DNA from 2 places in the Lactobacillus sp. M44 genome. Region 1 is predicted to be linked to the other one. Evidence: riboswitches for the same ligand, from Rfam matches in the RefSeq annotation. Region 1 holds a riboswitch; the other holds the start of a gene.
What was found. A riboswitch is a leader RNA that binds a small molecule or an ion and turns the genes downstream of it on or off. The one in region 1 is predicted to bind lysine.
Positions count from the first base shown of each region.

Region 2: linked by a shared signal. The riboswitch ahead of AC38BG_RS02235 (ABC transporter substrate-binding protein/permease) and the one ahead of lysA (diaminopimelate decarboxylase) in region 1 are both predicted to bind lysine.

Region 1 covers NZ_CM176707.1:1,140,911-1,152,343, reverse strand. Annotated here, with positions in the region: gene AC38BG_RS05590 (formate--tetrahydrofolate ligase) at 1-609, opposite strand, end outside; gene AC38BG_RS05585 (EbsA family protein) at 614-961, opposite strand; gene AC38BG_RS05580 (DegV family protein) at 1,080-1,958, shown strand; gene AC38BG_RS05575 (aspartate-semialdehyde dehydrogenase) at 2,283-3,341, opposite strand; gene AC38BG_RS05570 (aminotransferase class I/II-fold pyridoxal phosphate-dependent enzyme) at 3,360-4,541, opposite strand; gene dapB (4-hydroxy-tetrahydrodipicolinate reductase) at 4,555-5,334, opposite strand; gene dapA (4-hydroxy-tetrahydrodipicolinate synthase) at 5,338-6,264, opposite strand; gene AC38BG_RS05555 (N-acetyldiaminopimelate deacetylase) at 6,261-7,412, opposite strand; gene dapD (2,3,4,5-tetrahydropyridine-2,6-dicarboxylate N-acetyltransferase) at 7,425-8,135, opposite strand; gene lysA (diaminopimelate decarboxylase) at 8,154-9,467, opposite strand; lysine riboswitch at 9,545-9,723, opposite strand; gene AC38BG_RS05540 (aspartate kinase) at 9,887-11,239, shown strand; gene dapF (diaminopimelate epimerase) at 11,249-11,433, shown strand, end outside.
Region 2 covers NZ_CM176707.1:445,609-457,041, reverse strand. Annotated here, with positions in the region: gene AC38BG_RS02250 (cysteine desulfurase) at 1-438, opposite strand, end outside; gene sufD (Fe-S cluster assembly protein SufD) at 439-1,680, opposite strand; gene sufC (Fe-S cluster assembly ATPase SufC) at 1,694-2,473, opposite strand; lysine riboswitch at 2,670-2,847, shown strand; gene AC38BG_RS02235 (ABC transporter substrate-binding protein/permease) at 2,957-4,546, shown strand; gene AC38BG_RS02230 (amino acid ABC transporter ATP-binding protein) at 4,539-5,291, shown strand; gene AC38BG_RS02225 (prenyltransferase) at 5,346-6,275, opposite strand; gene coaBC (bifunctional phosphopantothenoylcysteine decarboxylase/phosphopantothenate--cysteine ligase CoaBC) at 6,362-7,543, opposite strand; gene AC38BG_RS02215 (CPBP family intramembrane glutamic endopeptidase) at 7,553-8,203, opposite strand; gene AC38BG_RS02210 (YdcF family protein) at 8,306-9,406, shown strand; gene AC38BG_RS02205 (ABC transporter ATP-binding protein/permease) at 9,423-11,433, shown strand, end outside.

The DNA.
Region 1 (11,433 bases):
TTCATTAGCTGCGGTAATAGTGAAGCCAGATTTTCTTTCAATACCATTAAATTTTGATCCTAAACCTTCAGTAATCTGACGCAATGTTCGATCATTTACATCTAAGGCTCTTTTTAAAGTAACAGTACTTTCATCTAGATTAAGATCATTTGCTTGGTATAAATAGTTGTCAACTAATGCATATAAAGTATCAATTGCACTAGTTAAAGCGTGAATATCACCAGTAAAATGCAAGTTAATATCTTCCATCGGAATAACTTGTGACATTCCTCCACCAGTGGCACCACCTTTTAATCCAAAAACAGGTCCCATTGATGGCTCACGCATTGCAATCATTGCTTTTTTATGTAATTGATTGTTAATTGCATCCCCTAATCCAATAGTCATCGTTGACTTGCCTTCTCCTGCAGGAGTTGGACTGATTGAAGTAACTAAAATTAACTTACCTAATGGGGTCATGTGGCGGTAACGCTTAATAGCATACCAAGTCAATTTTGCTTTATCTGAACCATATAACTCTAAATCACGAACATCAAAGCCTAATTTGCGACCTATTTCACTAATTGGCAATCCTTGTATTTCATGTGCTATTTCAAGATCTGTTTTCATCGAACTATACTCCTTTACCAATAACTAAATATTTCACTGTTTGATACTCAGATACCGCAATGGTATAAATCTTAAACTTATGCCAACTTGTTACTAACTGAGGTTTAGTAGTTAATACTCTTTTTTTCAAATAAGGCAATTTAAGAATAGTTTGCTTTTTAGTCAGTTCAACATATGAATTAAACCAAGTAAATAGCGCTAATATCCCAAATATAATTCCAACTATAACGGCTGGCCAAACTATAGTTTGGCTTCCTTCATAAGCTAAAATTAAACTAATCCCTAAGATGATAAACAACCAACTGTAATAAATAATCCCAGAGTTTTTCAAAAAAATAAGATGCTTTTTCATAAACCGCCCTCGTTTTCACTTTACAAATGTATTATAACAATAAAAACAAGTTCTAGCATTCAAAGTAAATCTATTTTAAAATATATATGATTGTTTAATTTGGAAAGGAATACAAACTGTGAAAATAGGTGTATTAACTGATAGCTCAAGCTATTTAACAAACGCCCAATGTGATCAATATGGTATTAGAATTCTTGCTTTACCTATTATCTGGGGCGATAAAACTTATTATGATTTAAAAACTATTGGCTACGAAGAATTTTATAAAAAACTAAAAACTGATACGACGCTGCCTACTACCTCTCAACCATCTACTGGAGAAATTCATAAGGCAATTGACTGGTATATTGAAAATGGTTATAGCGATGTAATTGTTATTACTTTATCTAGTGGTATTTCTAATTTTTATCAAACTGTTAGTGCATATGCAAAACAAGAAAATAAAATTAATATTCATCCCTTTGATTCAAAAGTAACTTGTGCAGGTCAAGCAAGTTTGGCTATCTTAGCTGCAAGATTAGTTCAAAATGGTGCAGATCTTGAAACCATTTTAAAAGATCTAAAAGACTTACGATCCACTATAGGGGTTAGATTCATGGTAGATGATTTAAACCATCTAAAAAGAACTGGTCGTTTATCTAATGCATCAAGTTTTATTGGTGGTCTATTAAAAATAAAGCCTATCTTATCTATGGATGTTCAAGGTGAAGGCAAAATATCTGCCATTGGCAAAGAACGCCAAGCAAAAAGAGCTTATCTGAAAATCAAAAATGATTTTGCAAAAGCAATCAAAGATAAAGACTACCCTATTCAAGTGACTATATTTGATGCACTAGATCCTGAAGTCAAAGCCAAATGGGTAGCTGATTATAAGAAAAGTTTCCCTAAAGTTCAAGTTCTTGAATCGATTATTGGACCTGTTGTTGGGGTTCATGTTGGCCAACATTGTATGGCAATTATTTGGTCAAGGGATGTTAATTCTTATTTTAAAAAGTAATTTGTAAACATGTTATTCACGCTTAATCATGTCCAATATTTTGACTAAGCTATGGAAGAGTTGCCGCTGGCTTATCCAGATATGACACCAAATCAAGAAAAGGAATTGAGCTTAGCTAAGTAATTATTACTAGAAGAAGGAAAATATTAAACTAGTTTTGAGATTAAATAGTAAATAATAGAATAATAGCAAAAAAATCCGCCTTTCATATCACAATGAGAGACGGATTTTAAATATCTGATTTTCAAGTATTAATTTTTATATGAGTATGGTAATAAGTTTACAATTTAATATCTACTGTATATTGCCTTGCTGTATACTTTCTTACAGCCAATTATTTTTAACTAAACATTCTGCAATCTGCACCGCATTCCAAGCAGCGCCTTTTAATAAGTTATCAGATACAACCCACATATTAAATGCACCTGTATTTTCTTCATCTGGTCGAATTCTACCAACGAATGTTTCTCTCTTTCCTACCGCATTAATAGGTTGAGGATATAATTGATTACTTGGATCATCTTGTACAACTACTCCAGCTGCTTTGCTTAACAACTTTTTAATATCATTACTAGTAGCTTTGCTATCTGCTACAGTGAAATAAACTGATTCACCATGTGCTATAGGAACAGGAACCCTTACACAAGTTGCAGTTACTTTAATACGCTTATCATTCATATCATTTAACATAATTTTTTTAGTTTCATGGATCATCTTCCATTCTTCATGAGAGTATCCATCTTTTTCAAAGACATCAATTTGGGGCAATAGGTTAAACGCAAGTGGATAATGCTTTTTATCACCTTTGGTTGGCAAAATTTTAGCATCTTCTTGCATATCTTTATCATCTAAATAATCTTGAGCTTCTTTTAGTAGCTCATTTAGTGCCTTTTGTCCTGCACCAGATGCTGCTTGATATGTTGAAACTATTATTTGTTTTAATCCATAAGCTTTTCTAATTGGATTTAATGCAACAACCATTTGAATTGTTGAGCAATTTGGATTGGCAATAATTCCATGATGGTTTTTAATAGCCAATTCATTAACTTCTGGAACCACTAATGGAACATTAGGATCCATTCGATAAGCACTAGTATTATCAACACATACCGCACCTCGTTTTACAGCTTCAGGCAAGAACTTTTTGGATACTGCTCCACCTGCAGAAGATAAAACAATATCTATCCCTTCAAACGATTGAGGTTTAGTCTCTTCTACTATTAATTTTTGTCCTTTGAATTTCAATTTATTTCCTGCAGATCTACTAGAAGCTAATAATTTAAGACTTTTGACTGGAATAGTCGACTGCTCTAATTGCTCAATCATTCTTGTACCAACTGCACCAGTAGCGCCCAAAATTGCTACATTGTATCCATTACTCATAATTATTCCCCCATATGACTAATTATCTGACATAAATTCCTGCATTCGCTCAATTGCTGTATCAATCACAGAATCTGCTGCCGCATAAGATAAGCGCAAATTACCTTCTCCACCCTTACCAAAAGCACTACCAGGAATTACCCCAACTTTTGCATCATATGCTAGTTTAGTCGCAAACGCTGTATCATCTGTTCCAAATCTATCTGGAATTTTTGCAAAAATATAAAATGCTCCATCAGGTAATGCAATTTCAAATCTCATGTCTTTCATTGCTTTTGCTAATTTATCTCGTCTTTTGCGATAGACTTTTTTGAAGTTTTCTGGATCCATATCCCCATTATTAAGCGCCTCAATTGCAGCTCTTTGTGCAGTATCATTAACAGAGGTTACCATAAATGAATGCATCTTTGACATTTCAGAAATAAACTCAGCAGGTCCTGCAACATAACCAATTCTATATCCTGTCATTGCATGAGATTTAGACAATCCACTAATTAAGATAGTTTGCTCAGGTAAAATAGATGCTAATGAATAAAATGGACGTTCATACATTAATGAACTATAAATTTCATCAACAATCGCATAAATATGATGTTTTTTAATCACTTGTGCTAAAGCTTGCAATTCATCTTTAGTATAAGATCTACCAGTTGGATTATTTGGATAATTCAAAATAACTGCTTTAACACTTTCACCTTGTTTATCTAGGACTTTTTCTAAATGATCTGCAGACAATAAATAGTTCTCATCAGATGTATCTACCATCATAACTTGTGCTCCAGTTAGTGCAACACTTGGAAAATATAATGGAAATGTCGGGGTTGGAACAATGACTTTATCACCAGGATTTAACAAAGTCATTGTAGTAGCAGTAATTGCTTCAGTTGCACCTACTGTAACGATGATCTCAGTCTTTGGATTATAATAAACATCCCTTGAACGCTTTAAATAATCACTAATTGCTTGTAATAATTTCTCTTTACCTCGACTTGGAGCATAATGTGAGTCATCTTCTTCAATACTTTTAATTGCGGCTTTTTTGACATGATCTGGAACTGCAAAATCAGGTTCACCAATAGTCAATTTAACTAATCCTGGGATTGCGGAGATTTCGTTATCGAACGCTCTGATTTTTGCCATCGGAACTGACTTTATTTGCTTATTAATGATACTATGTAGTTCTTTTTGTAATTCTGGCATTATCTTGTACCTCTTATAAAATATTCTCTAATCCAATTATGATTTCTGATAAATTATCAATTTTTTCTAGCGTGATTTTGACTCCATTCATAAATGACTTTCGGTCAAATGAATCTTGTCTGATAGTTAACGCTTCACCATTTCCACCAAACAATACTTCTTCATGAGCAATATATCCTGGCAATCTAACTGAATGAATTTTAATTCCATCAATATCGCCACCTCGCACTCCTGGCAAAATTTGAGTTTCATTAGGATTGGTTTCATGTTTTGGTCTGACTTCATCAATTAATTGAGCAGTTTTTAATGCAGTGCCAGATGGAGCATCTTTTTTGCCAGCATGATGCATTTCAATAATTTCTACATCTGGGAAATATTTTGCTGCTTGTTGAGCAAATTTCATCAATAAAACTGCAGAAAGTCCAAAGTTAGCCGCAATTAAGCCACCTAGTTTGTTTTTTTTGCTTAATTCAACTAAATCTTTTTGCTGACTTTCGCTCATTCCAGTGGTTCCAACAATTGGCTTTATTTCATGGTCTAAGGCAAATTTTACATTCTCATAAGCAGCTTTAGGTTGTGTAAAATCAATCCAAATATCAAGATTGTCAGTCTTAATTTGATCTAAATTCTGATAAGTTTTTATATTATCAGCTAGATTATAATTACTTTTATTGTCTTCACTTATGTCTGGAGCTAATGCAGCTTCAATTTGAAAATTAGGCAATGAATTAATCAACTTAATAACTTCTTGTCCCATATTTCCTGTTGCACCTGCAACTAATATATTTTGCATTTTTTATTCACCTAGATTCAAAGGTAAATTACCTGCAAGTGAATTTGTAGGTAATTCTAATTTTTCTTCAAGCATTTGCTTTTCTTGATCGTTTAATGTCATAATCGGCAGCCTGCACCTTCCTACATTAAACCCTTGTGCATTCAACACCGCCTTTATTGGTGATGGAGATGGATACATAAATAGTGCACTCATCTTAGGCGTAAGCCAGCGCTGCAAGCGACCAGCTTGTTGATAGTTATCTTGGTATAATAGATCATACATTTTTCGCATTTGATAAATATAGCTATGACTAGCAACTGAAATTACTCCATCTGCACCTAATACTCTTGCAGTCAGTGCTTGAGAATCTTCACCTGTAAAAATTGCAAAGTTCGGATCACTATTATCAATGATATATTGCAATTCTTCTAAACTCGCACATTGCTTGATCCCTGCTATATTTTCATGATGAGATAATTGAACAATTGTATCTTGATTCATTTTTACGCCTGTTCGACCTGGGATGTTATAGATAATAATAGGCATTTTTGTTGCATTAGCAACTGCATTAAAGTGTGCTAACATCCCTCGCTGATTTGGTTTGTTATACGGTGGCACCACAACCAAAGCATAATCTATCCCTTTGATTTGTGATACTTCATTTGTAAAAGCAATAGTTTCTACAGTGTTATTACTGCCAGTTCCTGCAATTGTTGGAACACGTCCTGCAACAATTTGACCAAACTTTGTATAAAGCTCAATTTTTTCATCATGAGTTAATTCAGGAGTCTCTCCTGTTGTCCCTCCTACTACAAAGCCGTTGCAGCCATGTTCAATTAAATAATTAGTTAAGTTTTCTAATACCTGATAATTGATTTTTCCATTGTCATCAAATGGTGTCACAATTGCAGTCATTAGATCCGCATTTTTTAAATCTGATAAATTCATTTACACTCCTCCATTCTATATTTCAAAAATCCTACAATTTCGTCTACACCTTTTTTAATTGAAGATTCCTTAGGTGTTAAGTCAGCTGAATGCAATTGTGCATCATCTTGAACTCCTAGCCAAAACATTGTTCCTGGAAACTTAGATAATAAAAATCCGAAGTCCTCACCCGTCATTGCAGGTTTAGTTTCAATAAAATCTACATTAGAATTATTTTTCATATAATTAATGAAGTTTTTGGTTAGTTTAGGATTATTTTCAACTGGTAAATACCCACCTTGATTTAACTCTAAGTCAACTTTCATGTTAAAACTCTTATTAATTCCTAGGCAAATCTCTTTTATCCGTTGATCAATTCTTTCAATCATTTCTTGTGTTAATCCGCGAATTGTTCCTTCAATTCGTGCGTGACCAGCAATCACATTTCTAATGTTGCCAACTTGTATTTTTCCTAAAGTGATAACGCCACTTTCAATTGGATCAATATTGCGCGAAATTATCGTTTGGATTTGCATAATTAAATTTGCCATTGCAACAGCGGTATCATTTGCATCTTGTGGGAATGCAGCGTGTCCTCCTTTACCATATAAATCAATATTTACTTCAGTAGTTCCTGCAAATAATGTTCCCATCCTGCAACCAATTGCTCCAGTAGGCAAATCAGGATTATCATGTAAGCCATAAAATTCATCTGGTTTAAATTTGCCAGTAAAAATGCCTAACTCATAGGCTTTTTTCCCACCACTTTCACTTTCTTCAGCAGGTTGGAAAAAAATTAAGATATTATCTTTTGGTTGATGTTCACTAAAATAATTTAATAGTCCTAATGCGACTGTCATATGAATATCATGTCCGCAAGCATGCATAACACCAGGAGTTTTTGAGGTATATTCAAGATTAGTTTTTTCAGATATTGGTAATCCATCAATATCTGCTCTGTAGCCAATTGTTCTTTTTGGACTATAACCTTTAATTAAAACTAATAAGGCAGTAGATAATTCATCAGGGGTTTTGATTTCAAGATATTTTTGATTAAAACTTGAAATTATCTTTAACAGATATTCATGTGTTTTATCTTCTTGCAGTGCAAGTTCAGGAATCTGATGTAAATGTCGCCTAATTTCAATTAATTGCTTTTCACTTAACAAATTACACACTTCCTATATGTTTCTCAAATCATCTTCTAATTTCGTTTTTTTAGAAGTTTTTTGATCAACTTTTTTTATTACTTTACCAGGAACTCCAGCAACTACTGTATATGGTTCAACATCTTTTGTAACTACTGCACCTGCCGCAATTACTGCATTTGCACCAACATGAACTCCTTCAATAATTACCGCATTTGCGCCAACTAAAACATTGTCTTCAACAATTACTGGTTTAGCACTAGCTGGTTCGACTACTCCAGCTAACACTGCACCTGCGCCAATATGACAGTGTTTGCCAACAATTGCTCTTCCTCCCAATACAACTCCCATATCAATCATTGAATTATCACCAATTTCTGCACCAATATTGATTATTGCTCCCATCATAATTACTGCATTATTGCCAATTTTGACTTTATCACGAATAATTGTCCCAGGTTCTATTCTAGCATTAAGATTCTTAATATTAAGCAGAGGTACTGCAGAATTACGTGCAAAATTTTCAATATGATAGTTTTGTATCTCAGCTTTATATTTTTTAAGTAAAGGCTTTATGTCTTTCCAATCACCAAATACTACCCCAGTTGTATTTTCAATGAATGTTTCAACAGTGTTAGGAAATTCTATTTTTGATAAATTACCTTTTAAATAGACTTTGGCAGGTGTTTTTTTAGGTGCATTACTAATGTAATTAATGATTTCTTGTGCATTCAACTCTTCCATAAATCTTTATCCTCCAAATCAATTGTTAGTATATGATTTATCCAAACTAATCAAATCTTCATAAGTTTGTCTTTTGATAACAACTTGTGCTTTTCCATTTTCCGCAAAAACAACTGCGGGTTTTAAATTACGATTGTAATTGGATGCCATGGAATATCCATATGCTCCTGTGTCAAGCATTGCTAAAATATCTCCTGGATGAGTTATTGGCAATGGTTGATCATAGCTCAAGATATCTCCTGACTCACAGTATTTACCAGCTAATTTGACATGCTCTTGTAATTTCTTTTTAGGATCAGATGCCAAAACAGTTTCATATTTTGCTTGATATAATGCTGGGCGAATATTATCTCCCATCCCCCCATCTACTGTCACATATGGTAAATATCTAGGGATATCTTTTCTACTGCCAACAGTATATAAATTATATCCAGCAGGCCCTACTATTGAACGACCAGGTTCAATCCAAATTTCAGGCATTGTCAGCGTAGTTTTTGCTATTTCATGTTTTATTGCATCAATAATTGACTGTACAAAGATTTCTGGAGCAAGTGGTTGATCATCTTTTGTATATTTAATTCCAAATCCGCCCCCTACATTAATGATCTTGCTTTGATAACCAAATTTTTCTTGCCAACTAGCAGCTATTTGGACTAATTTTTGAGCTACTGATTTAAAGCCAACTGTTTCAAAAATCTGTGATCCAATATGTGCATGAAGTCCTTGTAATTTCATTCTTGGTAAATTCAAAACTTGTTTAACAGCTTTATCTGCTTGACCTGATTGTAAATCAAATCCGAATTTACTATCAACTTGACCAGTTTGAATATATTTATTAGTATGAGCTGATATTCCAGGTGCAATTCGGAGTAATACCTTGATTGTTGTATCATAATTTTCTAAAATTTTTTCCAATAATTCAATCTCATAAAAATTATCAATGATTATCATCCCTACTTGATGTTTGACTGCCATTTCTAATTCTTGTTTTGATTTATTATTGCCATGAAAACTCAAATTTTGCATTGGAAATCCAGCCTTGATAGCAGTGTACAATTCCCCACCTGAAACCACATCACTATGAATTCTTTCTTGAGCAATAACCTGATACATTGCAATTGAAGTAAAGGCTTTACTAGCATAGCTAATGACATAAGCAACATTATTTCGCTTGAATACTTGCTTAAATGCATGAATTTGTTTACGGATTTTTTCAACATCGTACACAATTAGTGGAGTTCCATATTCATGCGCTAATTCAATTGCATCACATCCTGCAATTGTTAAATGACCTGCCAAATTGACTTGCTCATCAGTAATTTGCTCATTCATAATAATGTCCTCGCAAAAAATATATAAAAAAATCCACTGTTTGCGCTTAACAAACAGTGGAAACATACCCATTATCAGTTCTCGACAGCGCACCGTAAGTTTTTCTTACGACAGTATATAGTTTATTTAACCATATCCCAGGAAACTTAATTTTGCCATAGTTAAGCCCTTCGGCAACCTCCCTTTTCAATTAACTTCATAACTTTTGGCTAAGCTCAGTTAATTTACTTGTGTTGGTTGCACCTCTTTCGATTTACTCATAGCTTATAAGTGTTCAGTTTAAATGTCAATACCAAAAATGAATTTTATTTACTTATTTTCCGAACATTAAATTACTTGTAACTTGTAAAAAATGTGCTAAAATTTGATTAATTTATTTAAGCAATGTCTTAGATAATCCGACTATAGGGGGATCGAACATGAAAGTTATCAAATTTGGAGGAAGTTCTTTAGCAAGTGGTGAATCTTTTAAAAAAGCAATCAATATCATCACAAGTGATGAAGAACGTCAAGTTGTCGTGGTGTCTGCTCCAGGAAAAAGATTTCCAAATGATACAAAAGTGACTGATTTATTAATTAATTATGCTAATGCGGTTATCAATCATACTAATTTTCAGAAAATTCTAGAGGAGATTTTTAGCCGTTATAAAGAAATTGGTAGCTATTTCAATGTATTTGATCAACTATTCCCTCTTAAAGATCAATTATTATCACTTGCCAAACAATCTTATCCTAATGATGAATATTTACTAGCTGCATTTAAAGCACATGGTGAACATTTAATTGCGCAGCTAATGTCAATTATCCTAAATAAATTAGGCTATAATGCAAAATTTGTTAGTCCAAAAAAAGCAGGAATTACTGTTAGTGGTACCCCAAATAATGCCAGTGTAGTTCCAAAAACTTATGCAGATTTAGGTAGATTTAAAGTTAATAAAAATGAAATTTTAGTTTTTCCAGGATTTTATGGAATTACCTTAGCAGGACATATTGCTACTTTTTCAAGAGGAGGTTCTGACATCACAGGAGCAATTTTAGCTAGAGGGTTACATGCGACAAGTTATGAAAATTTTACAGATGTTGATGCAATTTATTCAGCAAATCCACAAGTTGTAACTAATCCCAAGCCAATTACCAAAATGTCTTATCGAGAAATGAGAGAATTATCTTATGCTGGATTTTCAGTTTTTCATGATGAGGCATTAATCCCTGTTATTCAAGCTAACATTCCAATAAATGTTAGAAATACTAATAATCCAAATGAATTAGGTACTTTTATTGTTCCAGATAAAGATATCAACCCTGCTAATACTATTACTGGTGTAGTAAGTGGCAAACATTTTGCAGCACTGTATTTACACAAGTATTTATTGAATAAACAAACTGGATTTACTTTAAAAATTTTGCAAATTCTAGCTAAATATAATATTTCTTATGAGCATATGCCTTCTGGAATTGATGATATAACTATTATCTTGGATCGTAATGCAGTTAATGATCAGTTAATCGATAAGATTTCAGATGAAATCCAAGAAGCTGTTAATCCAGATCGTTTAGAATGGATTGATAATTATGCAATTATTATGGTTGTTGGCGAAGGTATGCGTAATAAAACTGGAGTTATTAATAATATCTTGACTTCTTTAGCAGATAAAAACATTGCGGTACCGATGATTAATCAAGGGGCTTCACGTATTTCTATAATGATTGGCACATATGATAATGACGCCGATGATGCGGTACGTGCTATTTACCATAGATTTTTTAATTAGGAGATAAATATGACTCAATTATTAAAAGTACACGGTTCTCAAAATTCATTTTTTATTTTGGATCAAACTAAATTAAATAGTCCTTTAACTGATCATGAATTAGTTGAACTCGCCAAAAAAATTACTGATTCAGCTAATAAAGTCTTAAATGGAGCTGATGGATTGTTAGTTGTGAATTGTCCTACTCGAAAAAA
Region 2 (11,433 bases), 700 kb from region 1:
CAGATCAACTTGTCCTGCATCATTTAACTTAATGTATTTTAATTTAGCTCCAGTTAATTGTGCTAGATTTTGCCAAGGCACTAAATTACTATGGTGTTCTGCATATGAGATTACAATTTCATCACCTGGCTTTAAATGCTGTCCATAACTTCTAGCAATCCAATTAATACTTTCTGTAGTGCTGCGAGTGAAAACTATTTCGCAAGCTTTAACATTAATTAATTTAGCTACTTTATTTCTTACTTGTTCATATTTTTCAGTTGCTCTTTCAGATAATTCATAAACCCCACGGTGGATATTAGCATTGTCTAATCTATAATAGTCACTAATAGTGTTGATTACTTGATACGGCTTTTGGCTAGTTGCAGCATTATCTAAATATACAATTGGCTCACCATTTTCTTTAATTTGTAATAAAGGAAAATCATCACGATACATTTATTGTGCCTCAATTAACTTATCTTCAATAACTTGAACTAGTTTTTGCCTTAGCTTTTTTTCTGGAATTGCAGTTAATACAGGTCCTAAAAATCCTCTAATAACTAATCTTTTGGCGATTATTTCAGGGATTCCTCGACTCATTAGATAATACAATTGTTCTTGATCAATTCTACCTACACTTGCAGCATGTCCTGCATTAACATCATTATCATCAATTAATAAAATTGGATTAGCATCTCCTCGAGCTTTGCTTGATAACATCAACACTCTACTTTCTTGTTGAGCATCACTTCTTTTGGCACCTTTCATAATATGTCCAATTCCATTGAAGATCAGACTAGATTCTTGCAAGATTACCCCATGTTGTAAAATATGTCCAATTGAACCAATCCCATAGTTAGTCACTCTAGTGTCTATTCCTTGCATTTGTTTGCCACTAGATATTGCGATGACCTTTAATTCTGCATGTGATCCTGCACCAACTAATTCAGAATCAAAATCACCTACAATATTGCCATCACTCATCATCCCCAATGACCAATCAATCCTGGCATCTTTTGCTAAATATCCTCTTCTATTCAAATATGCAGTAGTAGTTTTACTTAATTGGTCAATGCTTGAATATTTCACACGACTATTTTCTAGTGCTATTACCTCGGAAATAATATTAGCGACTTGTCCATTATCATTACTAATAATACTTTCTAAATAATTTACCTCACTATTTTTATCTGCCACCAGCAATAAATGATGTACATAATCTGGCTGAGTTTGTTCAAATAAAACAGATATTGCTTTTTTAATTTTGATATTTTTGGGGACATAAATTACTAAACCACTATTTAAATTTACTAAATGTTCTGCAGTTAAATAATTTTCATCAGCTTTAATTGCTAGTTTCATCAAGTATTGCTTGATTAATTCAGGGTATTGCTTGATAGCTTGCTGCAGTGTGCAGACAATTACACCTTGATCTTGCAAATTTTTAGGAACTTCAATTTTTTTGATTTCTGAATTAACTTGAATAATGTCATAGCTTGGATCATTTTGGTAATTGTTTACTGAGCTAGCTGCGAATGGTTTTGTAGGATGAATTGACCATGAACTATAGTTAATTTTTTGAAAGACAGGCATTTTTAAATTAGCTAATTGTTGATAGGCGTTTATTCGCATATTAGTAAACCATGAAGGTTCACCTATTGTTTCAGCATATTGCTTAATGTCTTCAGTTTTATTCATGAAATTATCCTCGTTATGCATCTTCATCAGTTAGTTCAATATCTAATCCCAATTCATCACGCAAGCCAGCATATCCTTCATCTTCTAGCCTTTTTGCTAAGTCAGGTCCTCCTTGAGTCACAACTTTACCACCCATCATGACATGCACTACATCTGGGACAATATAATTAAGCAATCTTTGGTAGTGAGTGATGATTAATGCACCAAAATTTTGACTACGCATTCTATTAACTCCTTTAGAAACGACCTTTAGCGCATCAATATCAAGCCCTGAGTCAATTTCATCTAGGATTGCAAATTTAGGTTCAATCATTAACAGCTGCAAAATTTCATTTCGCTTTTTTTCACCACCAGAAAAGCCCTCATTCAAATAACGATCAGCCATATCTTCTTTCATGTCTAAATAATCCATCATTTCTTCTAGTTTTGGCCAGAATTTGCGAATTGAGATTGGATCATTCTCTGCTCTTCTAGCATTTAATGCTCCTCTAATAAATTCTGCGTTAGTGATCCCTGGGATTTCCGCAGGATATTGCATTGCTAAAAACAATCCCATTCTAGCTCTTTCATCAACTGTTTTATCTAAGATATTAACTCCATCAAGTAATACTTGCCCTTTGGTGACTTTATATGCAGGATTACCCATAATTGATTCAGATAGAGTTGACTTTCCTGTTCCATTAGGTCCCATAATTGCGTGAATTTCACCTGTTTTTAAAGTAAGATTAACCCCCTTTAAAATTTCTTTATGATCAATTTCAACATGCAGATCTTTTACTTCTAATTTTGACATGATATTTTGTCCCTCACAATTTCTTTTGTCACCAGCTACTTTAGTCCGAATAAAATTTTCATGCAATGAAGCACGATTGGAAAAATTTGTAAAGAAAAACAGGATGGATTCTAACAATAAATCTTAGCTTACTCCATAATTATTTCTTGACATTAACTCCTATCTGCATTATCGTATAAACCATGTTAATAATATCCAATGCAATAGAGGTTGCGACAACTCACGACAGCTACAGAGCGCCACGAACGTTATGAATGTAGCCGTAAGGATTGTCGCCGAAACAAATGTTGAATTCGTGATCATCATTTTGTTGGGCTGCAAGAAAAAATCTTGCGGACTGTCTCAGATTTTTTCTGGGGAGCGCTATATGATTTGGTCTTTTCCAAAAGAAAGTCAAGCTAGCCTTATTGCGTATGTAATGAGGCTTTTATTTTGCTCAATTATTGTATTGGCTTTATTTGAAAATATACTGGAGGTTTCAAAATGAAGTCAAAAAATCATTGGTGGCTAGCATTACTAGCTGTATTTATGTTCTTGGGTCTAGCAAGTCATACTAATCATGTATATGCTGCAGACAAAGGCGTATTAAAAGTTGGTATGGAGGCTAATTACCCGCCATACAACTGGACACAAACAACTGATGCAAATGGAGCTATTCCAATTGATGGTACTCATCAATATGCAAATGGTTATGATGTTAAAATTGCCAAAGTTATTGGTCAAAAATTGCACCGTAAAGTAGTTGCAGTTAAAACTCAATGGGATGGATTATTGCCTGCATTAACATCAGGCAAGATTGATATGATCATTGCTGGTATGTCTCCTACTGCAGAGCGTAAAAAAACTATTGATTTTTCGACTCCTTACCATAAAGGAACATTTATCGTAATTGTTAATAAAAATAGTCGTTATGCAAATGCCAAGACACTAGATGATTTTAAAAATGCAAAATTAACTGCTCAACAAGGAACACTTCATTATGATTTGATTAAGCAATTAAAAGGCTCTACCAGAGAACCTGCCATGAGAGACTTCGCTGCTATGAGAGAATCATTGCAAGCTGGGACAATTGATGGTTATGTTGCAGAAGATGTAGAAGGCCAATCATTTAAATTAGTTAACCCTAATATTAAGGCAATCGATTTAAGTAAAATGCCTGGATTTTATGTTAATCCAGATGACGCAGATACTGCTGTAGGTATCAAAAAAGGTAATCCATTATTGGGACAAGTTAACAAAGTCTTAGCAGGAATTTCTAATTCTGAACGTAAAAAGTTCATGGATGAAGCTGTTAAAGAACAGCCAAAAATTCAAACTAAAAAGCAAAACTGGTTTACTTCATTAATGAAAAATTATGGTGGCATGATTTTAAGTGGTGTTGGTATGACCTTGTTCTTAGCTTTAATTGGTACCATTATTGGATTTATCATTGGATTATTAGTTGGAATTGTCAGAACTATTCCAACTCCAACTACCACTGGTAAAAGATGGTTTATGAAAGTTATTAACTTCATTTTATCTGTATATATTGAAGTCTTTCGTGGAACTCCTATGATGGTTCAAGCAGCAGTTATTTACTATGGTATTGCACAATTCTGGCATTTAAATTTGAATAGAACACTAGCTGCATTGGTCATTGTTTCAATTAATACTGGAGCGTATCTAGCAGAAGTTATCAGAGGGGGGATTATTTCTACTCCTGAAGGACAATTTGAAGCAGCAAGTGCGTTAGGAATGACTCATTTTCAAAGAATGCTACATATAATTTTGCCACAAGCCATTAGAAATTCACTTCCTTCAATTACTAATGAATTTATCGTAAATATTAAGGATACTTCAGTATTGAGTATTATTTCTGTATCAGAGTTATTCTTTGTAGGTACAACTATTGCTAGTCAAACCTTCCAATTCTTCCAAACTTACTTAGTAATTTCAGCAATTTACCTAATTTTGACATTCTCAATTACCAGAATCTTCAGAGTTATTGAAAGACACTTAGAAGGGCCTAAGAACTATAATTTAATGGCAAACCAGCTGCAAGTAGACACACCTGAGGAGGGATTAGATGAGTAATTCAGAACCAATATTAAAACTAGATCACTTGCAAAAATCATATGGTGACCACAAGGTGTTGCGTGATATTAGCTTTGACGTATATAAAGGCGAAATCCTAACTATTATTGGACCTTCTGGTGGTGGTAAATCTACTATGTTAAGATCAATTAACTTATTAGAAGAGCCAACTGGAGGCAAAATATTATTTCACAATAATAATATTTTGAAGCCAGGATTTAATCGTAATAAATATCGTTCAAAAGTTGGCATGGTTTTCCAACAATTTGATTTATTTGAAAATAAAGATGTGTTAGCAAATGTAATGATCGGTCAGCAACTTGTCTTGCACCGCAGCCGCGAAGAAGCACATAAGATTGCAGTAGATAACTTGAAAAAAGTTGGGATGGATCCATATTTAGATGCAAAGCCAAAGCAATTATCAGGTGGGCAAAAACAGCGTGTCGCAATTGCCAGAGCGATCTCTATGAACCCAGAAATATTATTATTTGATGAGCCAACTAGTGCTCTTGATCCAGAAATGGTTGGAGAAGTACTTGATGTAATGAAAGATTTAGCCACTACTGGACTAACAATGGTGATTGTTACTCATGAGATGGCTTTTGCTAAGAGTATTTCTAATCAAGTAGTCTTTATGTCAGATGGTTATGTCACTGAAAAGGGCTCTCCTGATGAAATCTTCGATCATCCTGAAAATCCTAAAACTCAAAAGTTCTTACGCAACTTTACCAAGCCAATGATTTAATATAAAAGCAAACAAAAAAACTGATGTGTCACAAATTGTCACATCAGTTTTTGTTTATCTAACTTTCATAATGATCCCCAAAATAATTGAAGCTAATTCACAAACTAAAATAATCTGAATATTAAAGATTGCATTTAAAAATGTAGTTTCTTTTTTAGGATGTCTAATGAACTTCATAGAATTTTTATAGACAATAGGTATTGTAACTAGTGTCAATAAAGCAGTCCAAGGCAATAGCTTCATCACTACACTTACAACTATGAAGATATATGCTAGTGCATAAATTACTGGCCAAATTTGCAGCGCTCTTTTAACTCCAATATAAAAGACTAAGGTATGTCTTCCAGTTTCAATATCTTCTTTATAGTCAGCAGTATTATTAGCTAGCATCAAATTACTTAAAACTAAAACAATTGGCAGCGAAACTATCAAGGTCTTCAGCCAAAACCATCTATCAAAATTAGCCATCCCATAAATATTTACATAAACTGCTAGTAAAGTAATATTATAACCCATTGCAAGTCCAGCTATTGGCTCACTAAATGGTGTTTTTAAGATTGGATATGGCCCTCCTGAATAAAAAAATCCAATCGCATAGCTAATTAATCCAACTATTAACACAAACCAATTTGTCTTAAAAGTTATATAAAGTCCTAAGCTTGCAGAAATAATTGTTAATCCAATAATTGTTTCACGTGCAACAATTACTGGAATATGAAAGTTGCGAATAATATTATTAACACTAACTCCTGTGTTATGTGATTGCTCAAACCTTTCATAATCAGTTAATTGATTATAAGAATTAATTGCAAAATGAAACATCACCGCACTAATTAATAAAATTGTCGTCAAACCTAAATTAAATTGATGATAATAATAATATTCAAATGCAGCACCAATTAATAGTGGCAACACAGAAACAACAGCCGTTTTTGTTTGCATTAACTCATTAGCTTGTGTGAATTTCGATACATTGGTATTCATCTTTAACTCCTTTTTTACTCTGCTATATGATTAACTAAAAGTATATCATTATAGACTATTAATGAGTTAAACTAGTACAACTATTTTTAACTTTTTTCAGCAAGCAATTCCATGACTTTTTCTGCTACTTGCTTTTTTGACATAGTCGGCAAAGGCAAACTTACTTTATTTTTACGTAAAATTGTAACAGTATCATTGTCTGAACCAAAAACATTTTTTGACACATCATTAGCAATAATCCAGTCAGCATTTTTTGAAGCTAATTTTACTTGTGCATTTTCAATCAAGTTTTCAGTTTCTGCAGCAAAGCCAATAACCATTTGGTTTTGCTTTTTATTTGTTGCAACTGTTTTTAAGATATCGGGATTAGGAGTTAATTCTAAAACCAAATTTTGACCATGCTTTTTAATTTTTTGCTTTGCTTGATTTACTACTTTATAGTCTGCTACTGCTGCTGCCATAATTAAAATATCTGCCATTTTAAAATTATCTTGTACTGTTTCTAATAACTCTTGACTTGTCTTGATAGAAACTAACTTGATCTTAGGATCATTTGGCAAATTGACACTTACTTTTCCATAAATTAGCGTCACTTGTGCTCCATATAAGCTTGCAGCTTCAGCTAATGCAACTCCCATCTTGCCACTAGAATAATTGCTAATATATCTCACAGGATCTATTGGCTCTATAGTTGCTCCTGCAGTAATAATTATTTTCTTGCCTTTTAATTTCAGATTTTTATTGAAATAATTTTCTATCCATTGACTGATTTCATCTGGCTCAGGCATTCGGCCTTTTGCCTTATATCCTTCTGCTAAATACCCTTCTGCTGGTTCTAAGATATGATAACCATCTTGTTTTAGAGTCTTTATATTACGAACAGTTGCCAAAGCATTCCACATATTATCATTCATTGCAGGCACAATAAACTTAGGCGCAGCTGTAGCTAATAGCGCAGTTGTCACACTATCATCTGCAATTCCATTTGCTAATTTAGCTATCATGTCGGCACTTGCTGGCACTACTATGGCAGCTTGAGTCCATTTAGCTAATTCAATATGACTAATTTTTGCCTCATTTTCATGATTCCATAAGTCATCTAATACAGGATATTTAGTTAGTGCTGCAAAAGTTTGCGAGCCAATAAATTTCTCAGCATTTTTTGTCATCCCAACTCTAACTATATGACCCGACCTTTGTAAGTTTCTTACTACTTGAATTGCCTTATATGCAGCAATTCCCCCTGTTACATAAACTGCTATTTGCATTTTTTCCTCTTAAATTAATCCTATTATATTGTTTAAAGCATGAGTAATCATTGAATATCTTAAGTCTTTAGTTGTTAAATATACCCACGCTAAAATACATCCCATAAACCAATAAATTACTAAGAATTTTGTAAATCCCATGGTATGTACTATCCCAAACAAAAAGCCACAAAAAATGATGCCAACCCATTTGTTCCAGATAGAGTCTTTAGTAAAGAAAATATTGAAAAACATCCCACGGAAAATCACTTCTTCACAAAATGGAGCAACTACAGTGATCATTACTAAAAAGACTGGATTACTTTGGCTTTGTGTAGTATTTAGTTCTTGTTGATTCTGAGAAGTTCCACCACCTATCAGATGCATAATCAATATCTGTCCCACTATCATAACAACGGCTGCCAAAATTGCCACCCCAATTCTGCGGCCGCCCCAGTGAGGTTCTTCATTAAAGTCCCACTCATTTTTTTTAGCCAGTTGAGATTTATAAGTGATAAACAAAATCCAAAACACAAAAACTGTAAATATTGTCAATAATATTGAAGCCTTAGCACTAAATACATATTCTTTAGGTCTAATATATGTTATTTGTAAAATTGAATATGCAGCAAAAGCACCTATTACTTCTGCAATATTTTTTACATAATCCCAAATTTTCATAAAGCTTTTCTCCATATGTTTAAATTTAAGTCATTGTTTTCGAATTAAAAGTAGTATTTCTATTATAATTAAGATAACAATTTTTTACCAAAGGAAAATATTATGTTAAATACGATTCAAACATTTATAACTAATCCTGCTATTCATGATAAATTTGCAGTATTATCTATTGTCGTAATCTTTTCATTTTTTATTTTTTTGGCATCTTGGTTAATAGAGCCAAGAAGATTAATCAATGGTTGTTTATTTACCATATTTTTATTGTTAGCTTTTATATGGATTACTACATTCATTGATGCACACCATAATTTATTATTGCGCAATATCTTTATATTTATAATTATAGCTATTGTATTAATAATATTGCTGCTTGTTACCTTTTCTTGGATCTTTTTATTATGGAATGCATATTTTGCTTGGAAATATGAAAGCCACACCTTACCTAATATGTTGACTTTGATTTCAGGATTAGTCTTAGGGCTTATTTGGGTATTGAATTTAATGGATCCCTTGCACCGTGCGCCTGAATGGTTACAAATAATGTTAACAAGTATTCCTTTCATCACTATTTATTTAGGAACTTTAATGTATAACTATTTAATTAATTCATTATTATACCAATTTATTCCTTATAAATATGATCAAGACTATCTAATCGTATTAGGCGCTGGACTAAAAGATGGCAAACAAGTTACTCCATTACTTGCATCAAGAATTAATCGTGCAATCAAGTTTGCTAATAAGCAATATAAACTAACAAAGCATTTTCCAAAATTCATCATGTCTGGTGGAAAGGGAAGTGATGAACAGTTATCAGAAGCTCGTGCAATGGCAAATCATGCAATTGAAAAAGGGATTCCTGAAGATTCAATTATTTTAGAAAATAAGTCAGTTAATACTTATCAAAATATGCTTTATTCTAAAAGGGTTGCAATTGCTGATTTTGGAAAAGATAATTTTAAAGTGAAATTCTTCAGCAGTAACTATCACATCTTCAGAGCAGGATTATTAGCCAAAAAAGTTAAGCTAAATGCAAATGGTATTGGTTCCAAAACCAGATTTTATTATTTACCTAATGCCTTAATGCGTGAATTTGCGGCAATATTTGTTATGAACAAAAAACGTCATTTTTTCATTATTGGCGCACTTATAGCCCTATTTTTATCAATAGGTTTCTTAGTATTATTTGGAATATTGAAATAGTAAGGATTAAAAATTTATGTTAAAACTAGAACATTTACGTAAAACTTATGTAGTTGGTAACACCAAAACTCACGCTTTGGATGATGTATCAATTACTTTTAGAAAAAAAGAATTTGTAGCAATTTTAGGACCAAGTGGTTCTGGAAAAACTACTTTACTGAACGTTATTGGCGGACTTGACCGTTATGATAGTGGTGATTTGATTATTAATGGTCAATCAACTAAGGACTTTAAAGAAACTGATTGGGATGCATATCGAAACAATTCAGTTGGATTTGTTTTCCAAAGTTATAATTTGATCTATCACCTTTCAATCATGGCAAATGTAGAACTTGGAATGGATTTATCTGGTGTTAACAGTAAAACTCGTCATGAAAAAGCAATTGCCGCCTTAACAAAAGTTGGATTAAAAGATCAAATTCATAAAAACCCAAATCAATTATCAGGTGGTCAAATGCAAAGAGTGGCAATTGCAAGAGCGATTGCTAATGATCCAGATATTTTATTATGTGATGAGCCAACTGGGGCTTTAGACACCGCAACTAGTGAGCAGATTATGCAATTGATCAAAGAATTAAGTAAAGATCGCTTAGTTATTATGGTCACTCACAATCCAGAACTTGCAGAAAAATACGCTAATCGAATTGTTCATTTTCAAGATGGCAAGATTTTAAGCGATTCAAATCCTGATAATCAAGATGAAAAAAGCAATACCTTCAAATTAAAACGCACTAAAATGTCATATTGGAACGCTATCAAGCTTAGTTTCACTAATATTATGACTAAAAAAGGTCGTACTATTTTGACTGCATTTGCTTCAAGTATTGGTATTATCAGTATTGCTATTGTTTTGTCTATTTCAAATGGCTTCCAAAAACAAATCAACACCACTATGGGCAAAGCTCTAGCAAAATATCCTATTGCTATTACTCAAACAGCCACCAATATCAATCAAGCTCGTCAAAAACAAAATGATACTAAAAATGTTAAAAATAAAGGCTTTTTGACGGCTCAGATTGATCCTAGAGAAAAGGCAACCCACACTAATCACATTACACAAAACTATGTTGATTATGTAAAAAAGATAAATCCAGCCTATGCAAATAATATTTCACTTCAACGTTCATTAAATTTGAACTTACTGGGTGAAGTTAATGGTAAAGTTCAACGAATCCAGTTTTCTAATGTAGCTAGTGACAATTCAGTTTCTTCTATGCAAAATGCAGCTGCAAGTTCTATTGGTATAGGTTCTAGTGTTTTCCCAGAAGCATTAGATAAAAATAAAGGCTCATTTTTAAAAGAAAATTACCAATTACTTGCAGGTAGTTGGCCTAATAAGGCAACTGATCTAGTTTTAGTAATTGATAATAAAAATACAGTTAATATCAATGCTTTAAAAAACTTAGGCCTAAATGTCACAGATGGTAAACATGTTAACTTAAAATCCTTAATTGGTAAGCAATATAAAGTTGTTAACAACAATAATTATTATTTACAAATGCCTAATGGGACTTTTGTTTTAAAGCCTATAACACAAAGCATGTATAACAATGCCAAAACCAATTTGAATTTAGTTGCTGTAATTAGAGCGAAAAATGAAGATGCTCAAGCTTTGCTCAGTACAGGAATTGCTTATAGTGAAAAATTACCTGAGCAAATTATCGCTGCTAATCAAAATTCAGCTATTGTTAAGGCCCAAGAAAATAGTTCTGTAAATGTCTTAACTGGACAAAAGATTTCTAATAGCCAAAAACAACAATTATTGCAAGTTTTAGGTGGATCTAACCTGCCTATTGGAATTTTAATTTATCCAACTAATTTTGAAAATAAAGATAAAGTTTTAAATTATCTAGATGCATATAATAAAGGCAAATCAAATAAAAATAAGATTATCTATACTGACATGTCGAGCACTGTAACTGAATTAACGGGCGGTTTGCTTAGCGGCATTACGATAGTGTTAGTTGCTTTTGCTGCAATATCATTAATTACTTCAATGATTATGATTGGTATTTTGACATATACTT